2 regions of the Pseudoalteromonas sp. Z9A6 genome follow, and region 2 is predicted to be linked to the other one. Evidence: predicted binding sites of a transcription regulator. Region 2 holds the regulator's gene; the other holds the start of a gene.

Region 1 (9,586 bases), on a different contig from region 2:
CTCGAGGCGTATTTTAACTTAGCGCCTTATGGATCAAATATTGAAGGTGTTGGTGCAGCCAGTTTAATTTATTTTAAGAAACCAGCTATTGATCTTAATTTACCTGAGTCATTATTACTTAGCTTAATCTCGCAAAACCCAACCAAACGAAATCCCATTAAAAAATCGGCTAAACTGGTATTGCTAGAAACAAGAAAAAAACTGTTTACTCGTTGGCTTGAAAAGTACCCAGACGATAAACACTGGCTAGCAGCTATGCAATTACCGATAAAGGTATATGCCTCTTCAGACTTGCCTTTTGAAGCCCCACATTTTATTAATAATTTACAAAGCGAGTACCCGCACCTAAAGCCTGGAGAATATAAAACGTCGATAGACCTTAATTTACAAAACTTACTTCAGCGCCATGCAAGAAATTACATTAATCGCAGGCATAGAGACGGGCTTAGTAATACGTCTGCTATTTTACTAAATTATAAAACTATGGAAGTAGTTGCTGAATTAGGCTCTGTGGATTTTTTTAATAATGACATTAGCGGTCAAGTAAATGGTGTAAGAGCTAAGCGTTCACCAGGTTCAACCCTTAAACCATTTATTTATGCGCTTGCTATAGAGGAAGGGTTAATTCATCCATTAACGCTTGTAAAAGATGCCCCCAAACGCTTTGGAGGATATACACCAGAGAATTACGATCAGCAGTTTTTAGGGCCTATATCGGCTACTGAATCGCTAGTGCTGAGCCGTAATGTGCCTGCTGTTAATTTGATGTATCGCTTACAAAATGTTGGGCTATACGATTTACTCGTTGCAGCCGATGTTAAAAAGCTTCAGCCCAAAGAGTTTTATGGTTTAGCGCTTGCGCTGGGCGGCAGTGAAGTAACGATGCTAGAGCTCGTTAAGTTATACGCTATGTTAGCTAATTTAGGGGTGTATAAGGATGAAGTTATATTAAAAAAAGACGCCACTGTTATTAACCAAAACAACCCAAATAATCAAAACAATCATATTAAGCAGCTCATCAGCCCAGAGGCAGCCTACCTGACTTTACAAATGCTAAGTAAAAATAGTGCAGTTGATGAAATTTCATTTCAAAAAGAAAGAAGGCAATCATACCCTGTATATTGGAAAACAGGTACTTCATTTGCTTTTCGCGATGCATGGTCAGTAGGTATTGTTGGTCCGTATGTTTTAGCTACATGGGTGGGTAATTTCTCAGGAGAAGGGCACCCATCTTTTATTGGGCGACAAGCAGCCGCGCCTTTATTTTTTGAAATAATACGTTCATTAGATAGTTACGGCTTAATCAAAGGCAATATAAAACCAGGTAGTTTAAATATTACAGAAGTAGATATTTGTTCAACAACAGGTGATTTACCTAATGTGCATTGCCCTAAAACAGAAAAAGGGCTTTTTATTCCAGGTAAGTCGCCAATTAAAGTGTCCGATGTACATCGTGAAATTTATATTGATAAAGTATCGGGATTACGTGCTTGTCAGTATGTTGAATCTACAACTACAAAGGCAGTTTATGAATTTTGGCCATCTGACTTAGTCAGATTATTTAAACAAGCAGGTATTGTTAAACGCCAGCCTCCACCTTATTTAGATTCATGCTTAATTAATGACACGAGTACACGTGGCTCAGCACCGAGTATTACATCCCCGAGTAATTTAATTAGCTACACGATAAGAGCCAGTAAATTGAAAAAAGAAGGCCTGCCTTTTAGTGCAATCACAGATACAGATTCACGTATTTTATATTGGTTTGTAGATAACAGCTTTGTTGGTAAAGTAGAGCGAGATACGCCTTTTTTCTGGCACCCGCAAGTAGGCGAATTTGACGTAAGAGTGGTTGATAATTTAGGGCGTAGCGCATCAGTTTCAATGCGTGTAAAGCTCGTTCAGTGATACGTAAATAAGCTAAAGAGCTAGTTATCGGGTATTAAACAATTAGATTGGCGTTTATAAACTGTATTTAGCGTTTAGACTACTTTAAATTAATACTTACATTGCCATTGGGTTTACAGCAGCACAGGAGTATTTCGCCTTCGCGCACAAACGCAAGTGGCTCTTCGTTATATTCAACACTACCTGACACTAACGTTGCTCTACAAGCGCCGCAGTAACCTTCACGGCATTGGAATGCGACGTCTATTTTCATGGACTCTAAGCACTGTAAAAGAGAAGGGCAGCCTGCGGTAAATTCTATACACTGGCTGTTTTCTGCAAGCGTTATGCTTGCAGTAGACTTGTCACTCATTATAAATCAAAATCACCAAATTCTGATGCATCAACTTGAGAGTCTATTTGACCAACAAGGTATGAGCTTATTTCTGCTTCTTGTGGTGCTACTTGCACGTTATCAGACACTAACCACGAGTTTATCCACGGGATAGGGTTACTGTTATTTTCAAACTGTGCTGGCAAACCAATTGCAGTCATACGTGCATTGGTAATGTATTCAACGTACTGACATAAAATATGTTTATTCAAGCCAATCATCGAACCATCTTTAAATAAGTATTCGGCCCACTCTTTTTCTTGCTCTGCAGCATCAACAAACATTTTAATTGCTTCGTCGCGGCACTGGGCAGCAACAATCGCCATTTCTGGATCGTCCTTACCGTCTTGCATAATGTTTAAAATATGCTGAGTACCAGAAAGGTGAAGTGCTTCATCGCGTGCAATTAGCTTGATGATTTTAGCGTTACCTTCCATTAGCTCGCGCTCAGCAAATGCAAACGAACATGCAAAGCTTACGTAAAAGCGAATCGCTTCAAGAATATTTACCGACATCATAGCCAGGTAAAGTTTCTTTTTAAGCTCAAATAAATTAATGATAACTGTTTTACCGTTAATCTCGTGTTTGCCTTCACCGTATAAGTTGTAAAGCGATACAGAGTTAATTAAGTCATCGTAGTATTTAGTTACGGCATCAGCACGTTCGCTAATTTTATCGTTGCTAACAATGTCATCAAAAATAAGCTCAGGTGCTTGTGTTACGTTACGGATAATATGCGTGTATGAACGGCTGTGAATTGTTTCACTGAACGCCCACGTTTCTATCCATGTTTCAAGCTCTGGTAGCGATACAATTGGAAGTAGAGCCACGTTTGGCGAACGACCTTGTACACTATCAAGCAGTGTTTGGTATTTTAAGTTGCTTAAAAATATATGCTTTTCGTGATCTGGTAATGCTTGAAAGTCTAAACGGTCTTTACTTACATCTACTTCCTCAGGACGCCAAAAGAAAGACAGTTGCTTTTCAATTAACTTTTCAAAAATTGGGTATTTTTGTTGGTCGTAACGAGATACGTTTACAGTTTGGCCAAAAAACATTGGCTCTTGCATTTGGTTATTATGGTTTCGGCTAAAAGTAGTATAAGACATGTTTATCACTCAAAAAACTATCAGAAAAAGCGGGCTAAATGCCCGCTTAAAATAAAAATCAGCAGTTATATTTTACACGCGCCGCCTTCACAATCGTCATCTTCCACTTCTGGAGCATCTTCTTGTGAATCTGAGGCGCCATCGCGAGTATTGTGGTAATACAAGGTTTTAACACCTAGTTTGTACGCGCTTAGTAAGTCTTTTAATAAGACTTGCATAGGTACTTTACCGCCTTCGAACTTGTTTGGATCATAATTTGTATTTGCAGAAATTGTTTGGTCAACAAATTTTTGCATTATGCCAACAAGCTGTAAATAACCATCGTTTGATGGAATGTCCCATAGTAGCTCGTACTGATCTTTTAAACGCTCATACTCAGGAACAACTTGTTTTAAAATACCGTCTTTACTTGCTTTAACGCTAATATGTCCACGTGGTGGCTCAATACCGTTAGTTGCGTTAGAGATTTGCGACGATGTTTCTGATGGCATTAATGCACTTAGTGTTGAGTTACGCATACCGTGCTCTTTAATACTTGCACGTAGTGTATCCCAATCAAGATGAAGTGGCTCATCACAAATTTTATCTAAATCACGTTTGTACGTATCTGTTGGCATAATACCTTGTGAATACGTTGTTTCGTTAAACTTAGGACACGCGCCACGCTCTTTAGCAAGCTCGTTTGATGCTTTCATTAAGTAATATTGAATAGCTTCAAAGGTTTTATGTGTTAATGCATTAGCGCTGCCATCAGAATAACGCTTACCGTTTTTAGCTAGGTAGTATGCGTAGTTAATTACGCCTATTCCTAGTGTACGACGACCCATAGTTGCATTTTTAGCAGCCGGTACAGGGTAGTCTTGGAAATCAAGTAAGTTATCAAGTGCGCGTACTGCAAGTTCAGCTAGCTCTTCAAGCTCATCAAGTGACTCTATTGCACCTAGGTTAAACGCAGAAAGTGTACAAAGGGCAATTTCGCCTTCTTCGTCATTCACGTTATTAAGTGGCTTAGTTGGCAATGCAATTTCTAAACATAAGTTAGATTGGCGAATTGGCGCAACTTTAGAAATAAATGGGCTGTGTGTATTACAGTGATCCACATTTTGTAAATAAATACGACCAGTACTTGCACGCTCTTGCGCAAACATAGAGAAAAGCTCAATGGCTTTAATGCGTTTTTTACGAATAGACTCGTCTTGTTCGTATTTAACGTAAAGTGCGTCAAACTCAGCTTGGTCTTCAAAAAATGCATCATAAAGGCCAGGCACATCTGATGGGCTAAATAATGTAATGTAATCATCTTTAATTAAACGAGAGTACATTAATTTATTAAACTGTACGCCGTAATCTAGGTGGCGAACGCGGTTGTCATCTACACCACGGTTATTTTTAAGTACAAGTAGGTTCTCTACTTCTAAATGCCAAAGCGGGTAGAATAATGTTGCTGCGCCGCCACGTACACCACCTTGTGAACAACTTTTAACCGCTGTTTGAAAGTGCTTATAAAAAGGGATACAACCTGTGTGATACGCTTCGCCGTTACGAATATGGCTACCTAGCGCACGTATTCTACCTGCATTAATACCAATTCCCGCACGTTGTGAAACGTATTTAACAATAGCTGACGACGTTGCATTGATTGAATCAAGGCTGTCGCCACATTCAATTAATACACACGAGCTAAATTGGCGAGTAGGCGTACGTACACCCGACATAATTGGCGTTGGTAGAGATATTTTAAATAAAGATACTGCATCGTAAAAACGTTTAATGTAATCAGTACGTGTTTCACGTGGGTAATCTGAAAATAAGCTTGCCGCAACTAAAATATATAAAAACTGTGCACTTTCGTATATTTCACCCGATACACGGTTTTGAACGAGATACTTACCTTCAAGTTGCTTTACAGCAGCGTAGCTAAAGTTAAGATCGCGAGAATGATCAAGGTATGCATCAAGCTCATCTAACTCTTGCTCTGTGTAATCTACTAGTAAATGAGCATCATAGCGTTTATCGCCAACCATTTTTGTTACGTGGTCAAATAAACGTGGTGGCTCAAATTGACCGTACGCTTTTTTACGTAAATGGAATACAGCTAAACGTGCAGCTAAGTATTGGTAATCAGGCGATTCTTTTGAAATCTGATCCGCTGCTGCTTTGATGATGGTTTCGTGAATGTCTTTAGTACGAATACCGTCGTAAAACTGAATGTGCGACTTTAATTCAACTTGCGAAACCGAAACGTTGTTTAAACCTTCGGCGGCCCACTCAATAACGCGATGGATCTTATCCAGATCAAGAGGCTCTTTACGCCCGTCACGTTTGCTTACAGATAACTGTTGGTTCATTTGCCTGTATTCCTTGGGAATTATGTATTTTGACCAATGCTTTATACCTCGCCGAGGCAAGGTATATACTCATTTATTATAAGTTTCGCCATATTTGCGAATTTAATTGAATAACATTTGGCCACAATATCTGGTGTTGTTCAATTTAGAGATCACAAGATAGTGTGGTCTGAGTTGTTTTGCAAGGGACATAATTGCCCCTATTTGTGGATAACTTCGGGATAACGTATTTGTGTTAGTAGACACTCACCTTCGAACAATCATTTAAGTTGAAATATGCAAAAATCAACTAATGATCTGCTAAATTTACGCATTTTAAAAATAAATTTTGACTGCTTTTTTTATCAGCAAGCTTTGTGTAAAAACTAACACAATCACAATATATAGTGTTTATTAATTAACATGGCACTATATATGGTTAAAACCATCAATTGGGCTTTGCCAGTTAAAATCAGCATTCCAGCTGTTGGCTTCATCAATATTTGGTATGTAGCCCCAAAGTGCCGTTGCTGTGCGCATACCTGCGGCTTTGCCTGCTTGTATGTCTCGCTGTGCATCACCAATGTACAAACAGCGGTTAGGCTTAACTCCCATTAATTTTGCACAATGTAGTAATGGGAGAGGTGACGGTTTGGCCTCTGCTAAGGTGTCGCCACTTATTACTACACTGGCATTTTTTAATGCGGGCATAGTTGCCACTAAAGGATCGGTTAAAAACCCCGGTTTGTTAGTCATGATCCCCCATTTGATCTTTTTCTGATCAAGGGCAATAAGTAACGATTCAACTCCGCTGAAGCAACGTGTGTGATTTGCTATGTTTGCAGCGTATTCGTCGACTAATTGCTTGATAAGTTCGCTTTGAGGTTGTGTGTCCCATAACTCTTTAAAACCAGCCTCTAATAATGCGCCTGCGCCGTTAGATGCCGCAGGGCGGTATACATCACTACTAACTGGCTCTATTTTATTGCTAATAAGCACTGCGTTTAAAGCGACACCTAAATCATCAGCGGTGTCGAGTAGAGTGCCGTCTAAATCAAATAAAAATGCATCGTACTCAATAAGGGGGAGGGGGGCTTGAGAGTTAGCCATTAAGCTAACTTCTCAAAGTACAGTATGTAATTTACGCTAACGTCACTATTGAGCGTATATTGCTTTGATAGTGGATTATAAGAAAGGCCTGTACTTGCACGAACTTTTAAACCCGCTTGCTCTGCCCATGCAATGAGCTGCGCAGGTTTTATAAACTTTTTATGGTCGTGTGTACCTTCAGGCACCATTTTTAAAAGTTTTTCAGCGCCAACAATGGCGTATAAATATGCCTTAGGTGTTTTGTTCAGGGTTGAAAAAAACACATGCGCGCCTGGTTTGGCTAGTGCAGCTACAGCATGAATGATAGATGCTGGGTCGGGAACGTGTTCAAGCATTTCCATACAGGTTATTACATCAAAGCGCTCTGGGTGTTGCGATGCAAACTCTTCTGCAGGCACTTTTATATAATCTACATTTACGCCAGTTTCTAAACTGTGCAACTTAGCAACAGTTAAAGGCTCTTGCCCCATGTCGATGCCAGTTACTTTTGCACCCATACGCGCCATGCTTTGGCTTAAAATACCGCCACCACAGCCAACATCGAGTGTTTCTTTATCGAATAAGCCTTGCGTTTTGTTTGCTATAAAGTCTAAACGTAACGGGTTAATTTCGTGAAGAGGTTTGAATTCTCCGTCTAGGTCCCACCAACGCTCGGCGATGGCTTCAAATTTTGCTATTTCTGCGTGATCTACATTTTGATGTTCGGTCATAAAATACTTCCTCGTCAATCTGAGGCCATTATATAGGGCTAAATTGATAAATCGCAAAGTTTTGCGCCTGTAAATTAAAATTAATTGTGATAGCATGTCTGTTAGAAATAATAACAATACTCTTAATACCCAATACCGGGTTGTTGAGAGCTGATACTGAAGGAATGTGATATCAAATGACTGATCTCGCCAATGAAATTCTGCCAGTCAATATTGAAGACGAGTTAAAAAACTCTTACTTAGATTACGCAATGAGCGTAATAGTAGGACGTGCATTACCAGACGTACGTGACGGCTTAAAACCTGTTCATCGCCGCGTTTTGTTTGCAATGAACGAGCTTAGTAATGACTGGAACAAGCCTTACAAAAAATCGGCCCGTGTGGTCGGTGACGTAATCGGTAAATACCACCCACACGGCGACAGTGCAGTTTATGACACGATAGTTCGTATGGCTCAGCCATTCTCACTGCGTTATATGCTAGTAGATGGCCAAGGTAACTTCGGTTCGGTTGATGGTGATTCAGCAGCGGCAATGCGTTATACAGAAGTACGTATGGCAAAAATGTCGCATGAGTTATTAGCCGATCTTGAAAAAGAAACGGTTGATTTCGTTCCTAACTACGATGGCACTGAGTTCATCCCTGATGTTTTACCAACGAAAATTCCTAATTTATTAGTGAATGGTTCGTCAGGTATTGCAGTAGGTATGGCTACAAATATACCACCACATAACTTAACTGAAGTTGTAAATGGTTGTTTGGCACTTATTCAAAATCCTGATTTAACTATTTTAGAGTTAATGGATTATATCCCTGGTCCTGATTTCCCAACGGCTGCAATTATCAACGGTAAGAAAGGTATTGAACAAGCCTACTTAACTGGCCGTGGTAAAGTGTACATGCGTGCACGCGCCGACATCGAAACCGATGAAAAAACAGGTCGCGAAACAATCATCGTTCACGAAATTCCTTATCAGGTGAATAAAGCACGCTTAATTGAAAAAATAGCTGAGCTTGTCAAAGATAAGAAAATTGAAGGCATTAGCGCATTACGTGATGAATCTGATAAAGACGGTATGCGTATCGTTATCGAGATCAAACGTGGTGACGTAGGCGAAGTTATTTTAAACAACTTGTATTCACAAACTCAGTTACAAACTGTGTTTGGTATGAATATGGTTGCGCTAATTAATAACCAACCTAAATGTTTCAATTTAAAAGAAATGTTAGAAGAGTTTATTATTCACCGTCGTGAAGTAGTAACTCGTCGTACAGTATTTGATTTACGTAAAGCCCGTGACCGTGCACACACGCTTGAAGGCTTAGCGATTGCGCTTGCAAACATTGACCCAATTATCGAACTTATTCGTAAATCCCCTACACCTGCTGAAGCTAAAATTGCTTTAACAGCGCGTCCGTGGGAATTAGGTAATGTACAAGGTATGCTTGAAAAAGCAGGAGAAGACAATGTTGCTCGTCCAGATTGGTTAGCGAGCGAACTTGGTATTCGCGATGGTCAATATTATATCTCTGAGCAACAAGCTCAAGCAATTCTTGATTTGCGTTTACATAAGCTAACAGGTCTTGAACACGAAAAAATCTTGACCGAATACCAAGCGTTATTAGAACTAATTGCTGAACTACTTTATATTTTGGCAACTCCTGAGCGTTTAATGGAAGTTATTCGTGACGAGCTAGTTGAAATTAAAGAGCAATATGGTGATGAGCGTCGCACTGAAATTAATGCAGCTGCTCACGATATCAGCCTTGAAGACTTAATTACTGAAGAAAACGTAGTAGTAACGCTTTCTCACGAAGGTTATGTGAAGTATCAGGCATTGTCTGATTACGAAGCACAGCGTCGTGGTGGTAAAGGTAAGTCAGCAACGAAGATGAAAGATGAAGATTTCATCGAGCGTCTATTAGTTGCAAATACACACGATACTATATTGTGTTTCTCTACGGCCGGTCGTTTATATTGGCTTAAAGTGTATCAGTTACCACTAGCGAGTCGTGCAGCGCGCGGTAAGCCAATTGTTAACTTGTTAC
Region 2 (9,586 bases):
GCTCAATTGTTGTTTCGTTTAAGTTGCGGTATTCGATTAAATCAGCAATGGTGCCAATTTTAATATCGTGCTCTTTCGCAAAAACTTCTAAATCAGGGCGACGTGCCATAGTGCCGTCAGCATTAAGTATTTCAACAATAACAGATGATGCTTCAAGTCCAGCTAAACGCGCTAAATCACAGCCAGCTTCAGTGTGTCCTGCGCGAGTTAATACGCCACCAGGTTGCGCCATAATAGGAAAAATATGTCCCGGCTGAACAATATCACTTGGGACTGCGCCTTTAGCTATAGCCGCTTGCACTGTACGCGCTCTATCTGCTGCTGAAATACCGGTTGTAACACCTTTTGATGCTTCTATCGACATTGTAAAGTTAGTCGAAAATGCTGCACCATTGTTTTTAACCATTAACGGTAAATCAAGTTGCTCGCAACGCTCTTGCGTCATGGTTAAACAAATTAAACCACGGCCATGGGTAGCCATGAAATTAATCGCTTCTGCGCTAATGTGCTCAGCAGCTATTATTAAATCGCCTTCATTTTCTCTATCTTCATCATCCATTAAAATAACCATTTTACCGGCTTTAATATCGTCGATGATTTCTTGCGCACTGTGTAAATTCATAAATTTGCTCGTGTAAGTTGTCAGTTTCGTTATTTAATAAAACCCGCTTTAGCGAGTAAGCTCATCGAAATATCAGAGCCAGTTGGTTGCTCTGCACCCTTTATAAGGCGCTCTAAATAACGTGCAATTTGATCGACTTCTAAATTAACTTGGGTACCTACTTTAAAATGAGCAATTGTGGTTTGCTCACTCGTGTGTGGGACAATTGTTAATTTGAATTTATTGCCCTCTACAGCGTTTACTGTCAGGCTTATACCATCAATACATACCGAACCTTTGTACGGAATGTATTTCATTAAATTTTCGTCAGTTGTAAGCCAATATTCTGTTGCTCTGGCGTTTGCAGTAATACTTGTAATTGTTGCGATACCATCAACATGGCCAGATACTAAATGACCGCCTAAACGAGAAACAGGTTGCATGGCTTTTTCAAGATTCACCGTTTGTCCTAAAGCATAGTGAGCAAAACCGGTCAAACTAATCGTCTCATTAGATAAATCCGCACTAAAACCATCAATATGTTTATCAACTACAGTTAAGCAAACACCATTAGTTGCAATGCTGTCACCTAACTTTACGTCTGTCATATCAAGATCAGCACTTTGGATACGAATGGCTAAGTCGCCTTGTTTTTTTTGTAATAAAGCAATTTTTCCTGTGGCTTCTATTATCCCAGTAAACATAGCACTACTCTTTTTATTAAGTGATTTTAATGAGTTTTGACGCGGTGATACGTAAATCGTCACCAATGCGCGCACATTCATTAAATGTTAAATCAACGGTGTTTTGCATACTCGTCAATTCAGGAAAATTAACTAAACTTTTTGCATCATGGCCCATTAGTTTAGGCGCTAAATAAAAAACAAACTCGTCAACTAAATTAAGCTCTGTCATTTTACCAGCAAGTGTTGCGCCAGCTTCAAGCCAAACATTATTAAACTGTAGCTGCCCAAGTTTTTCTAAAACGGCTTGTAAATCAACTTTACCGTTACTTTCACTGACTTCAATATGCTTTACAAAATGCGGCCATTGCAATGATTTATCAACCTTAGTCGTAAATATTATTACATCACTTTGGATTTCAAATAAAGCAAGGTCCGGTGTTAAACGGTTTTGAGAGTCAATTATAACACGCACGGGCTGGCGAAGCGGCAAATCAGTAGGCAGTGTACAAGGCAGCTCACTTAGTCGCACATTAAGTTTAGCATCGTCTACTAACACTGTATCGGCACCGGTTAAAATAGCGCAGCTTTTCGCTCGGTGTAATTGTACGTCTTGTCGAGCAGCAGGACTTGTGATCCACTTACTTTGCCCATTTTTAAGTGCCGTTTTACCATCAATACTCGCTGCCATTTTGCAAATCACATAAGGTAAGCCTTGCTCCATACGCTTAAAAAAGCCAACGTTAAGTGCGCGAGCTTGTGATTCGAGTAACCCGTAAGCAACGTCAATACCCGCGTCGCTCAGTATTTTAAGGCCTTTGCCAGCAACTTGTGGATTTGTATCAACCATAGCAGCAATTACTTTTACCACACCGGCAGCTTTTAAGCCTTCGGCGCACGGTGGCGTACGGCCATAATGACTACACGGTTCAAGCGTTACATAAGCCGTTGCACCTTGTGCATTTTTTCCAGCGACAGCCAGTGCATTTACTTCAGCATGGCCTTGACCTGCTAATTGATGAAAACCCTCGCCAATTATTTGATTATTTTTAACTAAGACACAGCCAACATTAGGGTTAGGTGTGGTAGTAAACCGACCTTTTTTGGCAAGTTCTATGGCGCGTGCCATATACATTTCATCATGTTCAGTAAAAGTAATTTGGTTAAGCATTTATTATACCAATTGCGTTAAATAAGTGGTCCATTATAGCGCTAAGAAAATAGCGCAATAACAAGGCGAAAATTATGACATATAGTTGTTCTATATGAATAATTTTTAACGCAGTGAGTGCGCTATTTAATGCGATAGAATGATCATATTTTTAATAAAATTGGTATTACTCCCCTAAGCGGGCAATTTCTTCGCCAAATTCGCGTATATCTTCAAACGAGCGATAAACAGAGGCAAATCTTACATACGCTACTTTATCGAGCTTTTTGAGGGCTTCCATAATGCATTCACCAACCAAATGGCTTGAAATTTCTCGCTCGCCTGTAGCACGCAACTGCGATTTTATTATATTCACTACTTCGTCTACTTGCTCTGTGCTCACTGGGCGTTTTTCGAGTGCGCGATTTAAGCCATTTAATAATTTATCTTCGTTAAATGGTTCGCGGCTGCCGTCTTGTTTAATAACACGAGGCATAACCAGTTCAGCGCCTTCAAATGTAGTAAAGCGCTCATGGCAGTCGTTGCACTCACGGCGCCTGCGAACTTGATGGCCTCCACCAACAAGGCGTGAGTCAATAACTTTAGTATCTTTTGCGGTACAAAATGGACAATGCATAGCTCGCTACTTCCGTTTTAAAACAAAAAAGACCGCTAAATAGCGGTCTTTTATCTTAGCAAAAATTAAGGTCTGTTGCTCTTTCAGGATTTAAATTTGTTTTATCTAGAGCCAATTTAATTGCACTGTGCGATTTATAATCGAATAAACTGAGTCAAAACCCAGCCACAAAGCAAAAACTACTTTTAGAGCCACTTCAAAAACAGCGCAAATTTAATCTCAAAAGATAAACAGCTCCCTAACTGTTGTGCTGTTAATTACTGTTGCTTATGCAATTAAGCGTAAACAGGTAATTTTGCACAAATTGCTTTTACTTTTTCTTTAACTTGCGCCTGTACAGATTCATCAGTGATGTTATCTAGTACGTCACAAATCCAGCCAGCAAGCTCTTTTGATTCTTCTTCTTTGAAACCACGACGAGTGATTGCAGGAGAACCAATACGCAAACCAGATGTTACAAACGGAGAACGTGGATCGTTTGGCACTGAGTTTTTGTTAACTGTGATGTTAGCGTTACCAAGGGCTGCATCTGCATCTTTACCAGTGATATCTTTATCGATTAAATCGAGTAGGAATAAGTGGTTTTCAGTTTTGTCAGATACGATTTTGTAGCCGCGCTCTTGCATTACAGCAACCATTGCTTTTGCGTTTTTAACAACTTGTGTTTGGTATACTTTAAATTCTGGTTGAAGCGCTTCTTTAAATGCCACGGCTTTTGCTGCAATAACATGACATAAAGGACCACCTTGGCCACCAGGGAAAACTGCGCTGTTAAGCTTTTTATAGATTGCTTCGTCGCCACATGCAGAGATAATTAAACCACCACGAGGACCAGCAAGTGTTTTATGCGTAGTTGTAGTTACAACATGTGCATGAGGAACTGGGCTTGGGTAAACGCCTGCCGCAATTAAACCTGCAACGTGAGCCATATCAACAAACAGGTAAGCACCTACTTTGTCAGCAATTTCACGGAATTTAGCCCAATCAACAATACCTGAGTACGCTGAGAAACCACCAATAATCATTTTTGGTTTATGCTCAAGTGCTAGTGCTTCAACCTGTGCGTAATCAATTTCGCCCGTTGTTTCATCTAGTCCGTATTGAATTGCATTGTAAAGCTTACCAGAGAAGCTTACGTGTGATCCGTGAGTTAAGTGACCACCATGAGCTAAGCTCATACCAAGTACAGTGTCGCCTGCTTCTAATAGCGCTAGAAAAACAGCAGCATTAGCTTGCGAACCAGCATGTGGTTGTACGTTTGCGTAGTCAGAACCAAATAACTCGTTAGCACGGTCAATTGCTAATTGCTCAACAACATCAACGTGCTCACAACCGCCATAATAACGTTTGCCAGGGTAACCTTCTGCGTATTTATTTGTAAGCTGTGAACCCTGCGCTTCTAGTACGCGTGGGCTACAGTAGTTTTCTGAAGCGATTAGTTCAATGTGCTCTTCTTGGCGAGCAGTTTCTTTGTTTATCGCGTCAAATAACTCTGGATCAAAATCCGAAATATTCATGCTACGTTCTAACATTGGGGTCTCCTAGGGCAACGTGTATGGTGTTTTTTAGAGGCTTTATTGTACGCTTTAAACGACTCTTTGCCTACGCTCTTAAGTTGAGGATATTTAAACAGGGATTGAAACTATTTCACAGACTTTTTAAGATGATATTTTCTTATAAAACCATAACGATTTTAAATGAATGCTATTTCCTACATTTAATTAGTAAATGCAATTCACTAGATTTAATAGCCTAAAGTTATAAAAAAAGGCGGCTTAACCGCCTTTTTGAATTAATTAACTTAGCCAAGTTTAGCAAGTATTTCTGTACGTAATGCGTCGTAATCGGCCTTTATATCGCTTGCTAGGCATGGTTTTGCTAGTGCGTCGCTAAGTGGTTTTGGCATACCTAATTCAATATTTAAAATACCCTCTACGCTTTCTTTAAACTTAGCAGGATGAGCGGTTGCTAAAAAGATACCCGCAGCACCAGGCGCTCGATTTTCAACAAGACCTTGGTACGCAATAGCAGTGTGGGGCTCTGCAACATAACCCGTTTGTTGAATTTTTTTCATCACCAATTGCGTGTCTTCCTCGTTTACGCTAGTTGAATAAAAGTTATCGTAGCTAAACCAGTTATTATCTAACATTGTTTGCACACGCGGCCAGTTGTTTGGCTTACTTACATCCATTGCATTTGAAAGCGACTCAAGTGTTGCGTTTGGCGTCCAGGTTTTATCAAGCATAAAGCGCGGCACAGTATCATTTTGGTTGGTTGTTGCACTTAATTTACCTACAGGTAAGCCAATAACCGCACCAATCATTGCAGCACATACATTACCAAAGTTGCCACTTGGCACTGATATATGCGCTGTTGCGCGTTTTTCTTTTGGTAGTTGTGCAATGGCCTCAAAGTAATAACAAACCTGAGCAACTAAACGGCTAATATTAATTGAATTAGCAGAATTAAGCCCAAGTGTTGATTTAACTTCTTCATCTAAAAAGGCATTTTTAACCAACTCTTGGCAATCATCAAAACTGCCATCAACTGCGTAACAATGAATATTGTTACCTAACGTAGTAAATAGCTTTTGCTGAGCAAGTGAAATTTTGCCTTTAGGATATAAGATGACAACATCGATATTCGGCTTGTTATAAAAAGCATGTGCAACGGCTGCACCAGTATCGCCCGATGTTGCGGTTAAAATAGTTACTTTTTCATCTTTATTAAATTGCGCTAAACACTCAGCCATAAAGCGACCACCAAAGTCTTTAAACGCAAGCGTAGGACCATGAAACAACTCTAAGCAGTATGTATTCTCTTCAACTTCTACCAGCTTAACTGGAAAGTTAAATGCATTTTTAACCATTTGTGCCACAGTGTCGCTTGGCAGCTCATCACCAATTAGGTGAGATAATATTTTGCCACTGCGTGTAACAAAGTCCATATCAAGCAATGTATCAACATCAGACAGTGGGGCAAGGGATTCAGGGAAAAACACACCTTGATTACGACCTAAACCTGTTTTTACGGCTTCAACGAACGACACTTTTTGTGAGCTATCTTTTAAATTATGTAATTGCATGACTACCTATCCTATAAAACTGTTAATTGACGCGTGCCGTCGTTATCTAATTTACAAATGTGGCAAAAGCCTTGCTCGTTAATGTAATTTGCCTCTAACCACTGCGCGCATTGCTGTGCAGATTCCAGTGTTTTACACACAGTAAATAACGTTGGTCCTGCGCCCGAAATACTCACTATTTCAGCGCCCAACGCTGGTAAGCTTGCTTTGGCTTCACTAAAACCTTTAATAAGCGGTGCGCGGTAAGGTTCTGCTATTTCATCTTTCATTATGCTAAGTGCATCGTCAAAACGATTAGTCAACAGTAAGCTACTAAATGCCGATAAACGCTGTGCAAACTCAACACTTGCATGCATGCTCAACTCTTTTGGTAAAACCGAGCGCGCTTTTGCAGTGTTGAGTGAAAAACCAGGGAACGCAGCAACGTAGTACCAATTTTCATCAACAGGAAGTGCAATCGATTTATCAGGGATTAAATCACCTGTTAATTGCAAACCACCTAAATAGCATGGCGTGATGTTGTCGTAATGACGACCACCGCTCACTACAGCTTCAAAGTCAGCCATAAGCTCAATAAGCTCAACCTGACTTAAGTTAGTTTGTGCAAACTTATCAAGGGCAGCAAAGGTAGCCACGACCGAGCATGCACTAGAACCAAGTCCAGATCCAATTGGTAAATTCTTTTTAAGCTCGAGCTTTACGCTTGGCATATCAGGCGCAACATGCGCTCTAAAATGTACTAAACACTGGTACGCTAAGTTTTCATTCGCATCACTTGGTAACTTGTGAGCGTAGTCGCCAGTACAAATAAATTCGTCACTTGGTGCTGCACTTACAACGGCTACATCGCCTAATAAACTACCATCAATTGGCGCAAGCGCTGCGCCAAGTGCATCAAAACCTACTGCAAAATTACCAATAGACGCCGGAGCATATACTTCAATCATAACGAGCTCCTAGCGCGATAGTGTTTTTAAAATATCAGCAAATACACCCGCTGCTGTTACTTCAGAGCCTGCACCATAACCACGAATAACAAACGGACGTGGCTGGTAGTATTGACTTAAAATAGCAAGCGCGTTTTCGCCATCGCGAATTACATTAAGCGCATGTTTTTCATCAACAGCCTCAATACCTACTTTACAGTGACCTCCTTTAATTGTACCTACATAACGAAGTACCTTACCTTCGCTCGCAGCACTTTGAATGCGGTCATTAAAATCAGCATCTAGGCTTGGTAGTTTTGCCATAAACTCATCAACGCTATCACCTTGTGCAAAACCTTGTGGTAATACTGACTCAACTTCAATATCGCTTAGCTCCAATTTCATACCGGCTTCGCGAGCAATGATCAGTAACTTACGTGCTACATCGGTACCCGATAAATCATCACGAGGATCTGGCTCAGTAAAACCGCTTTCTTTGGCTTTAATAGTTGCCTCAGAAAGTGATAAACCATCTTGAAGTGCGCCAAACATATACGAAAGTGAGCCTGATAAAATACCGCTAAACTCTAGTAACTCATCACCGGCACCAAATAATGACTGCAAGTTATCGATTACTGGTAAGCCTGCACCAACGTTAGTTTCGTATAAAAATTTACGATTATTCTTTTGCGTAGCAGCTATTAAATCTTGGTAATACGTGTATGAGCTTGTTGTCGCTTTTTTATTAGCTGCAACCACATGAAAGCCTGCATTTAAAAAGTCTACATACTGCGCAGCAAGTGCATCTGAAGATGTACAATCTACTAATACCGGATTCACTAAGTGGTTTTGCTTAACAAATTGCTCTACTAATTTTAAATCAAATGCTTGCTCAGATAAGGCCAATTTTTGCTGCCAATCACTAAAAGCGATGCCTTCGTTATCAAGGTGTAATTGACGAGAGTTAGCAACACCATACAAGTTAAGTTTAATATTACGCTTTTCAAGCCAAGCTTGCTGACGTTCAAGCTGATTAATAAGCTCTTGCCCTACTAAGCCACAACCTAGTAAAAACACATCAATTGACGGCACATGCGTGAAAAAGTTTTCATGGCATATTTTTACAGCGTCATTACATAACTCACCATCAATTACCGCAGAAATAGCACTTTCTGTAGAATCCTGTGCAATTGCCACAATATTTACTTGCGCTTGTGCAAGCGATGCAAAAAACTTAGCCGCTAAGCCACGGTGTGCGCGCATGTTGTCGCCCACTAAAGTAACAATGGCTAAATTACGCTGTACTTGTACAGGCTCAATAAGTCCTGCTTGTAATTCAAGCTCAAATGCAGTTTGTAGCGCATCGAGTGCAAGTGCTAGGTCTGTTTCGTGCACACAAAAACTAATGCTAAATTCACATGATGATTGCGTGATCAATACAATTGATACGTTATCATGAGCAAGCGCGTTAAATACCTTAGACGCCATGCCTACTTTACCTTTCATGCCTGGGCCTGAAACAGTTAACATTGCAAGGTCTTGTAAGCTAGAAAGCGCTTTTACGGGCTCATCAGATGAATAATCGTTACCAATTAATGAGCCTTGTGCGTCTGGGTTATGCGTATTTTTAATTTCACATGGCACGCCTGCTTTAGCACACGGTAAAATTGTTTTTGGGTGAAGTACTTTTGCACCAAAGTAAGAAAGCTCCATCGCTTCTTTATAAGATAAAAAATCTACTTTAGTGGCTTTTTTAATATAACGAGGATCAGCACTGTATACGCCATCAACGTCTGTCCAAATTTGACAAATCTCAGCTTCTAAACATGCTGCTGCAATTGCTGCTGAGTAGTCTGAGCCATTACGACCAAGCGTTGTAAGCTCGCCCTTGTCATTACTCGCAGTAAAACCAGGCATGATATAAATAGTTGCAGGATTTTCTTTAAGCACAGCTTGAAAGCGCGCTTTACTTGTTACTAAATCAGCCTCGGCGTCGATATAACCACCAGTTGAGGCGATACAGCTTGTTGCTTCTAAGTATCTTGCATCGTGCGAGTTCAATAAAGCCTGCATTAAAGAAACGCTAACGCGCTCTCCAAAGCTAATTACAAATGCGCGAACTTGATCAGGGCAACACTGTATAAGCGACACGCCATCTAGTTTATTTTTAAGTTCCCTTAGATCTGGCCAGATTGTAACTACTACGCCACTTTTTTCAACGTCAGCTTTTAGGCCTTCACAGCGACTCGCTAATGCTTGCCATTGCTGCGAAAAATCTAAGCCTTGCTCTGCGGCACTTGCGAGTGCAACTAGCGAATCGGTCATTCCACCTGGAGCAGAAAGCACCAATAACATTTCATCTTTTAACTGTGCTTTAACTAACTGAGCTACCTGTTGTAAGCATGCATAATCGGCAAGTGAAGACCCACCAAATTTTAAAACTCGCATTGTTTATGTTCCTCATCCCATAAAACGAAAAAAGGCCTGTGTTCTAAGTGAACACA

The links. Region 2 encodes NrdR, which represses ribonucleotide reductase genes. Its sites were predicted from a motif close to AAACACNANATNTNGTGTTT; they were not measured.
Region 1: nrdA (class 1a ribonucleoside-diphosphate reductase subunit alpha) is a predicted target of NrdR. The motif match lies at 5,858-5,877, and genes of this name have one in related genera.

The regions. Positions count from the first base shown of each region.
Region 1 is NZ_WTKZ01000016.1:52,974-62,559, forward strand. Features, by position in the region: gene pbpC (penicillin-binding protein 1C) at 1-1,908, shown strand, start outside; gene yfaE (class I ribonucleotide reductase maintenance protein YfaE) at 1,988-2,260, opposite strand; gene nrdB (class Ia ribonucleoside-diphosphate reductase subunit beta) at 2,260-3,390, opposite strand; gene nrdA (class 1a ribonucleoside-diphosphate reductase subunit alpha) at 3,456-5,738, opposite strand; gene GQR53_RS08585 (HAD-IA family hydrolase) at 6,147-6,827, opposite strand; gene ubiG (bifunctional 2-polyprenyl-6-hydroxyphenol methylase/3-demethylubiquinol 3-O-methyltransferase UbiG) at 6,827-7,537, opposite strand; gene gyrA (DNA topoisomerase (ATP-hydrolyzing) subunit A) at 7,714-9,586, shown strand, end outside.
Region 2 is NZ_WTKZ01000031.1:17,095-26,680, forward strand. Features, by position in the region: gene ribBA (bifunctional 3,4-dihydroxy-2-butanone-4-phosphate synthase/GTP cyclohydrolase II) at 1-622, opposite strand, end outside; gene GQR53_RS12450 (riboflavin synthase) at 652-1,305, opposite strand; gene ribD (bifunctional diaminohydroxyphosphoribosylaminopyrimidine deaminase/5-amino-6-(5-phosphoribosylamino)uracil reductase RibD) at 1,322-2,455, opposite strand; gene nrdR (transcriptional regulator NrdR) at 2,622-3,071, opposite strand; gene glyA (serine hydroxymethyltransferase) at 3,347-4,603, opposite strand; gene thrC (threonine synthase) at 4,873-6,156, opposite strand; gene thrB (homoserine kinase) at 6,168-7,103, opposite strand; gene thrA (bifunctional aspartate kinase/homoserine dehydrogenase I) at 7,113-9,530, opposite strand.